DNA from 2 places in the Bacillus sp. SIMBA_154 genome. Region 2 is predicted to be linked to the other one. Evidence: predicted binding sites of a transcription regulator. Region 2 holds the regulator's gene; the other holds the start of a gene.

Region 1 (3,419 bases), on a different contig from region 2:
CTGCCGCTTTTTCTGTTTTTGGTGTGAAATCATTCTCCACATATTTATTAAAGTACTCACCAGTTGCATAGCCAGAACCCTCATAACGGTGGAATGTTTCTCCTTTTTCTTTTGCAAGCTCACTTGAGCGTTTAATCGAGTAATAGTTCACCATCATAAAGAACGTATTAGCGAAATCTCTTGCTTCTTCACTTTCATATGCCATTTGGTTTTGAGCTAAATACCCGTGAAGGTTCATTGCGCCAAGCCCAATTGATTTCATTGCTTTGTTTGCTTTTCTAACAGCCGGTGCATTGCGAATATCCGTTGTTTCAGATACAAGCGTTAACGAGTCTGTTGCAAGCTTGACTGTTTTTTCAATTGATTTGTTTTTCATGACATTCATGATATTTAATGAACCAAGGTTACAAGAAATATCCAGACCGATCTCATCTTCTTGATCATAGTCCGTGTAAGAAGATACCTCTGAAGCCTGAAGCACTTCTGAGCAAAGGTTTGAGAATTTCACACGTGAAATATGGTTCAGCGCATGCTCTCTATTCACATTATCTTGGAACATGATATATGGATAGCCTGATTCTGAGCGCAAAACAGCCAATTTTTCAAGAAGTTTTCTCGGATTGACTTTTTCTTTTTTGACTTTCGGGTTTTCCACAAGCTCGTCATACATTTCTTCCATGTCCATCTCATCAAGATGCTGTCCATATTCTTTATAGACTGTGTGCGGATAGAAAGTGTAAGCTGTTTTATCTTCTCTTGCAAGCTCGATAAATTTGTCTGGGATGACAACACCAATGGAAAGTGTTTTCACACGAACATCTTCATCAGCAGAGATTTTTTTCGTATCTAAGAAATCATTGATATCTCTGTGGAAAATATTGAGGTAGGCACTGCCTGACCCCTGTCTTTGTCCCATTTGATCTGCATACCTGAATGCATTATCAAGAAGCTTCATCACGCCTACGACACCTTTTGTCGCGTTTTCTACATCTTTGATTGCTTCGCCTTTTGCACGAAGTTTTGACAGGTTCAAACTGACGCCGCCGCCTAGTTTCGAAAGCTGCATGGAAATATCAATCGCTCTTGAAATATCGTTTAAAGAGTCATTCACTTCAAGCAAGAAGCAGCTCACCAGCTCACCGCGTCTTTTACGTCCAGCGTTTAAGAATGTTGGAGTACTTGGCTGATATTCTTGGTTGATCATTAGTTCTACAAACTCAAGTGCTTTTTCTTTGTCTCCGCCCGCGAAGAAAAGAGCCACAACTGAAATGCGGTCTTCATAGCGTTCAAGGATTTTCTTTTTATCATTTGTTTTCAGTGCATAATCATTGTAAAACTTAAACGCACTCATAAATGATGGGAATCTAAATTTTTTGGCATATGCAGCTTCGAATACTTCTTTAATATCTGCCATGCTGTATTGCCTTAAAAATTCTTCCTCATAGTAGTCGTTTTCTATTAAGTAATCAATCTTCTCTTCTAAGTTGTGAAAGAAGACCGTGTTTTGATTAATATAATCTACGAAATAACTATGTACAGCTTCTTTGTCCTTATCGAACTGAAACTTTCCTTCTTTTTGAATCATAATCTCGTTATTTAATTGTATCCACTTTGGAACCTGATTTTGTGACAATTCTTTCTACCTCCTGTGTAAACAATTCAACATCCCTTTTTGTTCCGCTTAGTTCAAAGGTGTGCAAAATAGGAACTTGATATTGTTTAGAAATCGTATCGGCACTTTTTGCAAAATTATCTCCCCACACTTTGTTGCCACTCACCGCTACACCTAGTAAAAGGTGAGCATTTTTCTCTAAAAAGGACTGAGTGGTACTAGGGACTTGTCCAAATCCTGTCGTAAAGGTGACGAGAATAAACGGCGTATCCAAAAACTCTTCTCCAGTCAATTTTTGTTTGTCTGTAAAAGGGGTCTTGTCCAAAAAGCGTTGAACATTTCCTGTTTTTGAATCAAATACGATTTGAATCAATTCCATCACGACCTAGTTTTTAGTATTGTTGATCATTTCGTTATTCACTATATATAGTATACTATGTTTTTTTAAAACACAACATATAGATGTTCGAAACGAAAAAAATCAACCAACCCGGCCGAACATTCATAGCCGAACTCGTACGTTCAAATAAATAGAGCAGAGCAGGATCTAAAAATAGACTGCCCTACTCCCTATTCAACTGAAACCGAAATCTATCATAACACGAAAAAAAATCGCTTAGTAGACTAGACTTTTTGTTTTATTTTTTGTAGGCATCGCACTGTAAATCTTCTGACACTTCTGTTATTTCCACTTCAACACCTAATTCTTTTAGCACCGCTTCAAGCGCAGAAACGATTGAAGCTTCTCTCACTAATTCTTTCCCATTTACAGAAACACTTGTTCCATATTCGAAACAGGAGTCGTCTTCACAAGTTTGTTCCCAGTGATTAATTTTAATTTTGTGTGACATGAACTCATCCTTTTCTGTCTAGATGTCTGATGCATGATTATAGTGTAGCGACTTCACATACATTTGTAAATTGACGTGCTTACTCTTCATCAAGCCCATCATCATATTCTTCGTCCCATTCATCTATGTATTCCGTTTTAACGAGGGTCAGCTCCCCTTCTTTTTCATCAAACCGGTACACATGTACTTCATCATCCTTAACAACAGCAAAGTGATTATTTTTTAGCGCAACAGCTGATTGTAAAAGGCCTTCTATATTTCCATTATCATTTTGATAAGAATGGTTATGCCAGCTTTCCTGTCTCGTTTCAATGTTTGAAATGGCGCACGATCCAAATAAGACAACGATTCCAATCAAAAGGAGTATCACTCTAATCCTTCTTAATTCAAGTTCTGCATTTTCCATATAAATCCCCTCACCTTTTTAAAAGTCCAATAAGGAATCATACGCAAAATGGACAGAAAAGTTTCACGGCATACAAAATAGCCCCTCTGCACTGACAAAAAACGTAGCGGGTTCCGGCCGGTTTATTCGCAGATGCATGGGGCTATTAGATACAAATTGTCCTATTCTAATTCTAGATTTACATTTTTTTGAGGTGCAAATGTAGAAATGGCGTGTTTATAAATAAGCTGCTGCTTCCCTTCTGTCTCAAGCAGCACTGTAAAATTGTCAAATCCTTTCACTTGACCGCGAAGCTGAAAGCCATTCAGTAAAAATACGGTGACAAATGTATTGTCTTTGCGGATCTGATTCAAAAATTGGTCCTGAATATTAATCGGTTTCATGTTTCGTCCTCCTTGATTCTGATAACTACAGTTTCGCTTTAAGTCCAAGCTTTCCTGCTATATATGCGAAAATTTCCTCTTTTTTGTCTGAAAAGTGGCAAGGTGGTGTCATATCAAACCAGGTGACATCCATTTTATTACGGAACCACGTAAACTGACGCTTCGCA
Region 2 (3,419 bases):
TTTGGCATCGAGAACGGCTTAATGACAACGGTTCATGCGTATACAAATGATCAAAAAAATATCGACAACCCGCATAAGGATCTGCGCCGGGCGAGAGCGTGTGCTCAGTCCATCATTCCAACAACGACGGGTGCCGCTAAAGCGCTTTCTTTAGTGCTTCCGCACATGAAAGGGAAATTACATGGACTTGCGCTTCGCGTGCCAGTCTCAAATGTGTCGATGGTTGATCTTGTGGTCGACTTGAAAAAAGATGTGACAGCAGAAGAGGTAAATGCTGCCTTCTCAAATGCATCAAAAACATCTCTTGCCGGCATTTTAGATTACACGGATGAACCGCTTGTCTCCACAGACTTTAACACAAATCCTTATTCAGCTGTCGTTGATGGACTCACAACGATGGTGATGGAAGATAGAAAAGTGAAAGTCCTTGCATGGTATGACAATGAATGGGGCTATTCATGCAGAGTGGTAGATCTTGTCAAGTATGTTGGCTCACAGATGAAAGAGCTGTCTGCTGTTTGAAATGAAGAAGACGAACGTCCCTTTTCAAGAAATGAGAGAAAATCCCACTAAAAACACAGCTTGCAAAATGGGTCTAAACAAAGTATACTATTTTTCGTGAACTTCTTGTTCGCAGACTCATTCGGGTATACTTAAAGGGTTAGGACCTCTTAGGACTAACTTTCCCCCGTGGTATATGTCCGGTCCGGCTGCTTAGAACTTCACTCTTTCATTCTTGTTTAAGGGGGGTCCATGATGGAAACAAGCGGACGTCACGTTATCTCCGAGCTATGGGGATGCGACTGTGATAAACTGAACGACATGGATTTTATTGAAAAAACGTTTGTAAATGCAGCTTTGAAATCAGGAGCTGAGGTAAGAGAGGTTGCTTTTCACAAATTTGCACCTCAAGGAGTAAGTGGAGTTGTCATTATTTCTGAATCTCATCTGACAATTCACAGCTTTCCTGAACATGGTTATGCGAGCATAGATGTCTATACTTGCGGCGACCTAGATCCGAATATCGCAGCAGATCATATCGGAAATGAACTAGGTGCTGAAACAAGAGAGAACATCGAAATTCCTCGAGGCATGGGACCTGTACAAGTGAAACAGGCACAAGCCAAAGCACTGTAAACATAAAAAAGATTGCAATGGGAGCTGGCCAAAAGCATTGAATGCCTTTGTGTTATGCTCCTTTTTATATTGTTTCATATACAACATCCAACATTCCCAAACTTGTCTATACTTTTGTTCTAGGAAAACAAAGGTTTTTTTTATAAAATAAAGAAGAGGCGTAAAGGTAAAGGGGATATGTGTATGACTTTAGGACAAAAGTTCAAACGATTGATTTCAAACCATACGGAAACATCTGACCATCATCCGGTGTCAGAGCTGAAAAGCCGTTACTACAAATCGACAAATGCAAAAGTTTTTCAAGCGGTGGAAGCCCTTCTTTCCCGAAACGATTCCTATCAAGTGACATCTGTTTCAGCAGAACGAGGTGAAATCAGCGCAAACATACGAATGCCGAAAAAAGCCTTTCTCGTGGCGACTGTCATTTCAATTCGTCCTTTTGAAACAGCTGTCGATTTTAACGTGACAACAGAAACGGCCCTGCCAACAGATTTTGGCTACAGTCAAAAGACCGTTTTGTCCCTTTATGAAGAACTAGACAAACAACTTCCAAGAATAGATCGGAGCTGATGAAATGAAATGTCCGACATGTCAGCACCTTGGCACAAGGGTGCTTGATTCAAGACCAGTAGATGAAGGGAAATCCATTCGTCGTAGAAGAGAGTGCGAAAGCTGCCAATATCGCTTTACGACGTTTGAAAAATTAGAAGAATTACCGCTTATTGTAGTGAAAAAAGAAGGTATACGAGAAGAATTCAGCCGGGAAAAGATGCTGAGAGGACTCATCAAAGCGTGTGAAAAGCGTCCTGTCGCTTTAAAACAGCTGGAAGATGTTTGCTTTAACATCGAAAAAGAATTGCGTAATCAAGGCATGTCAGAAGTAAAAAGTGAGCTTGTTGGTGAAATGGTGATGGACGAGCTGGCGAAAATTGATGAAGTGTCTTACGTCAGGTTTGCTTCGGTTTACCGGCAGTTTAAAGACATCAATGTATTTATTGACGAATTAAAAGATTTATTAAAGAAAGAACGCTAAAAAAGAGCTGAAGATTCTTCATGCTCTTTTTCCTGCGTAAAGCGTAAAACGCAAAAAGAGTGTACAATGGAAACAATCGTATTCAGGGGGAGGATCAGCAAATGACAGAGCATTGGAAGGAAGTGCTAGCCGTCGATCCGTATGTCGTCAAAAGCGCTTCATTGCTCGGTGACATCGATAGACAGCTCATCACTCTTTTATATCAGCCGCTAATTGGCATGTCCGCTTTCAGCTTATACATGACGCTGTGGGGAGAGCTGGAACAAAATCGTATGTGGGGAAAGCCCGCACCTCATCGGCAGCTCATGGTCATGCTGCAAACGAATTTAAATGATATTTTTGAGGAACGTTTAAAACTTGAAGCGATCGGATTACTCCGCACATATGAACAGGAAACGGAAGAGGGCAGACTGTTTACATATGAGCTCGTGCCGCCGCTAAGGCCTGATGAGTTTTTCCAAGACGGTATGCTGAATGTCCTTTTGTACCATCGTGTAGAAAAAGCAAAATATATGCAGCTTCGTGATTATTTTTCTTATCCAGGTGTTCCTGCAGAAGCGAAGAACATTTCACGTTCGTTTGAAGAAGTCTTTCACGTATTGCAGCCAGGCGAACGCAAGATGACAGAAGAAATCAATCAGGCATCATCGCTTGATCAGGGCTATGAATATGTGACAGTTGGATCCAGTCAGCCGGCACCGCTCTCAGACGAATCCTTTGATTTTGATCTGTTGTTAGCGGGCATGTCTGACATGATGATTCCAAGAAAGGCTTTGACAAAGCAGGTGAAAGAGACGATTAAGAAGTTAGCTGTTGTATACGGAATCACCCCGCTGCAAATGCAAAATATTGTAGCCGGCGCCTGCGGTTCGGATCAAATGATCTCAACAGAAGAGCTAAGAAAAGCAGCAAGAGACTGGTATCAAATTGAATACAGAGGCGAACAGCCGAAACTGATTGATCAAAAACAGCCAAGACATTTACGTCACGATGCCTCAAAGCCGCCATCGGCAGTTACACCTGATGCCAAATTGATTGAAAAGCTAGATCATATTTCGCCCAGGGAGCTTCTAAAAGATATGGCAGATGGCATTGAGCCAACGTATGCTGACTTAAGAATTGTCGAAGATATCATGCTCGAGCAGCAGCTAGAGCCAGGTGTCATGAACGTTCTAATCTACTATACACTGCTGAAAACAGATATGAAGCTGTCCAAAACGTATATGCAAAAAATCGCTGCCCATTGGGT

Evidence for each region. Region 2 encodes NrdR, which represses ribonucleotide reductase genes. Its sites were predicted from a motif close to AACACNATATATNGTGTT; they were not measured.
Region 1: a site for NrdR is predicted at 2,029-2,046, ahead of nrdI (class Ib ribonucleoside-diphosphate reductase assembly flavoprotein NrdI). Genes of this name have one in related genera too.

The regions. Positions count from the first base shown of each region.
Region 1 covers NZ_JAWJBV010000007.1:157,748-161,166, forward strand. The annotation lists gene nrdE (class 1b ribonucleoside-diphosphate reductase subunit alpha) at 1-1,633, opposite strand, end outside; gene nrdI (class Ib ribonucleoside-diphosphate reductase assembly flavoprotein NrdI) at 1,593-1,985, opposite strand; gene R0K30_RS12280 (hypothetical protein) at 2,251-2,463, opposite strand; gene R0K30_RS12285 (YmzC family protein) at 2,543-2,869, opposite strand; gene hfq (RNA chaperone Hfq) at 3,031-3,252, opposite strand; gene miaA (tRNA (adenosine(37)-N6)-dimethylallyltransferase MiaA) at 3,278-3,419, opposite strand, start outside.
Region 2 covers NZ_JAWJBV010000006.1:71,491-74,909, forward strand. The annotation lists gene R0K30_RS10770 (glyceraldehyde-3-phosphate dehydrogenase) at 1-522, shown strand, start outside; gene speD (adenosylmethionine decarboxylase) at 757-1,137, shown strand; gene R0K30_RS10780 (cytosolic protein) at 1,321-1,707, shown strand; gene nrdR (transcriptional regulator NrdR) at 1,712-2,170, shown strand; gene dnaB (replicative helicase loading/DNA remodeling protein DnaB) at 2,272-3,419, shown strand, end outside.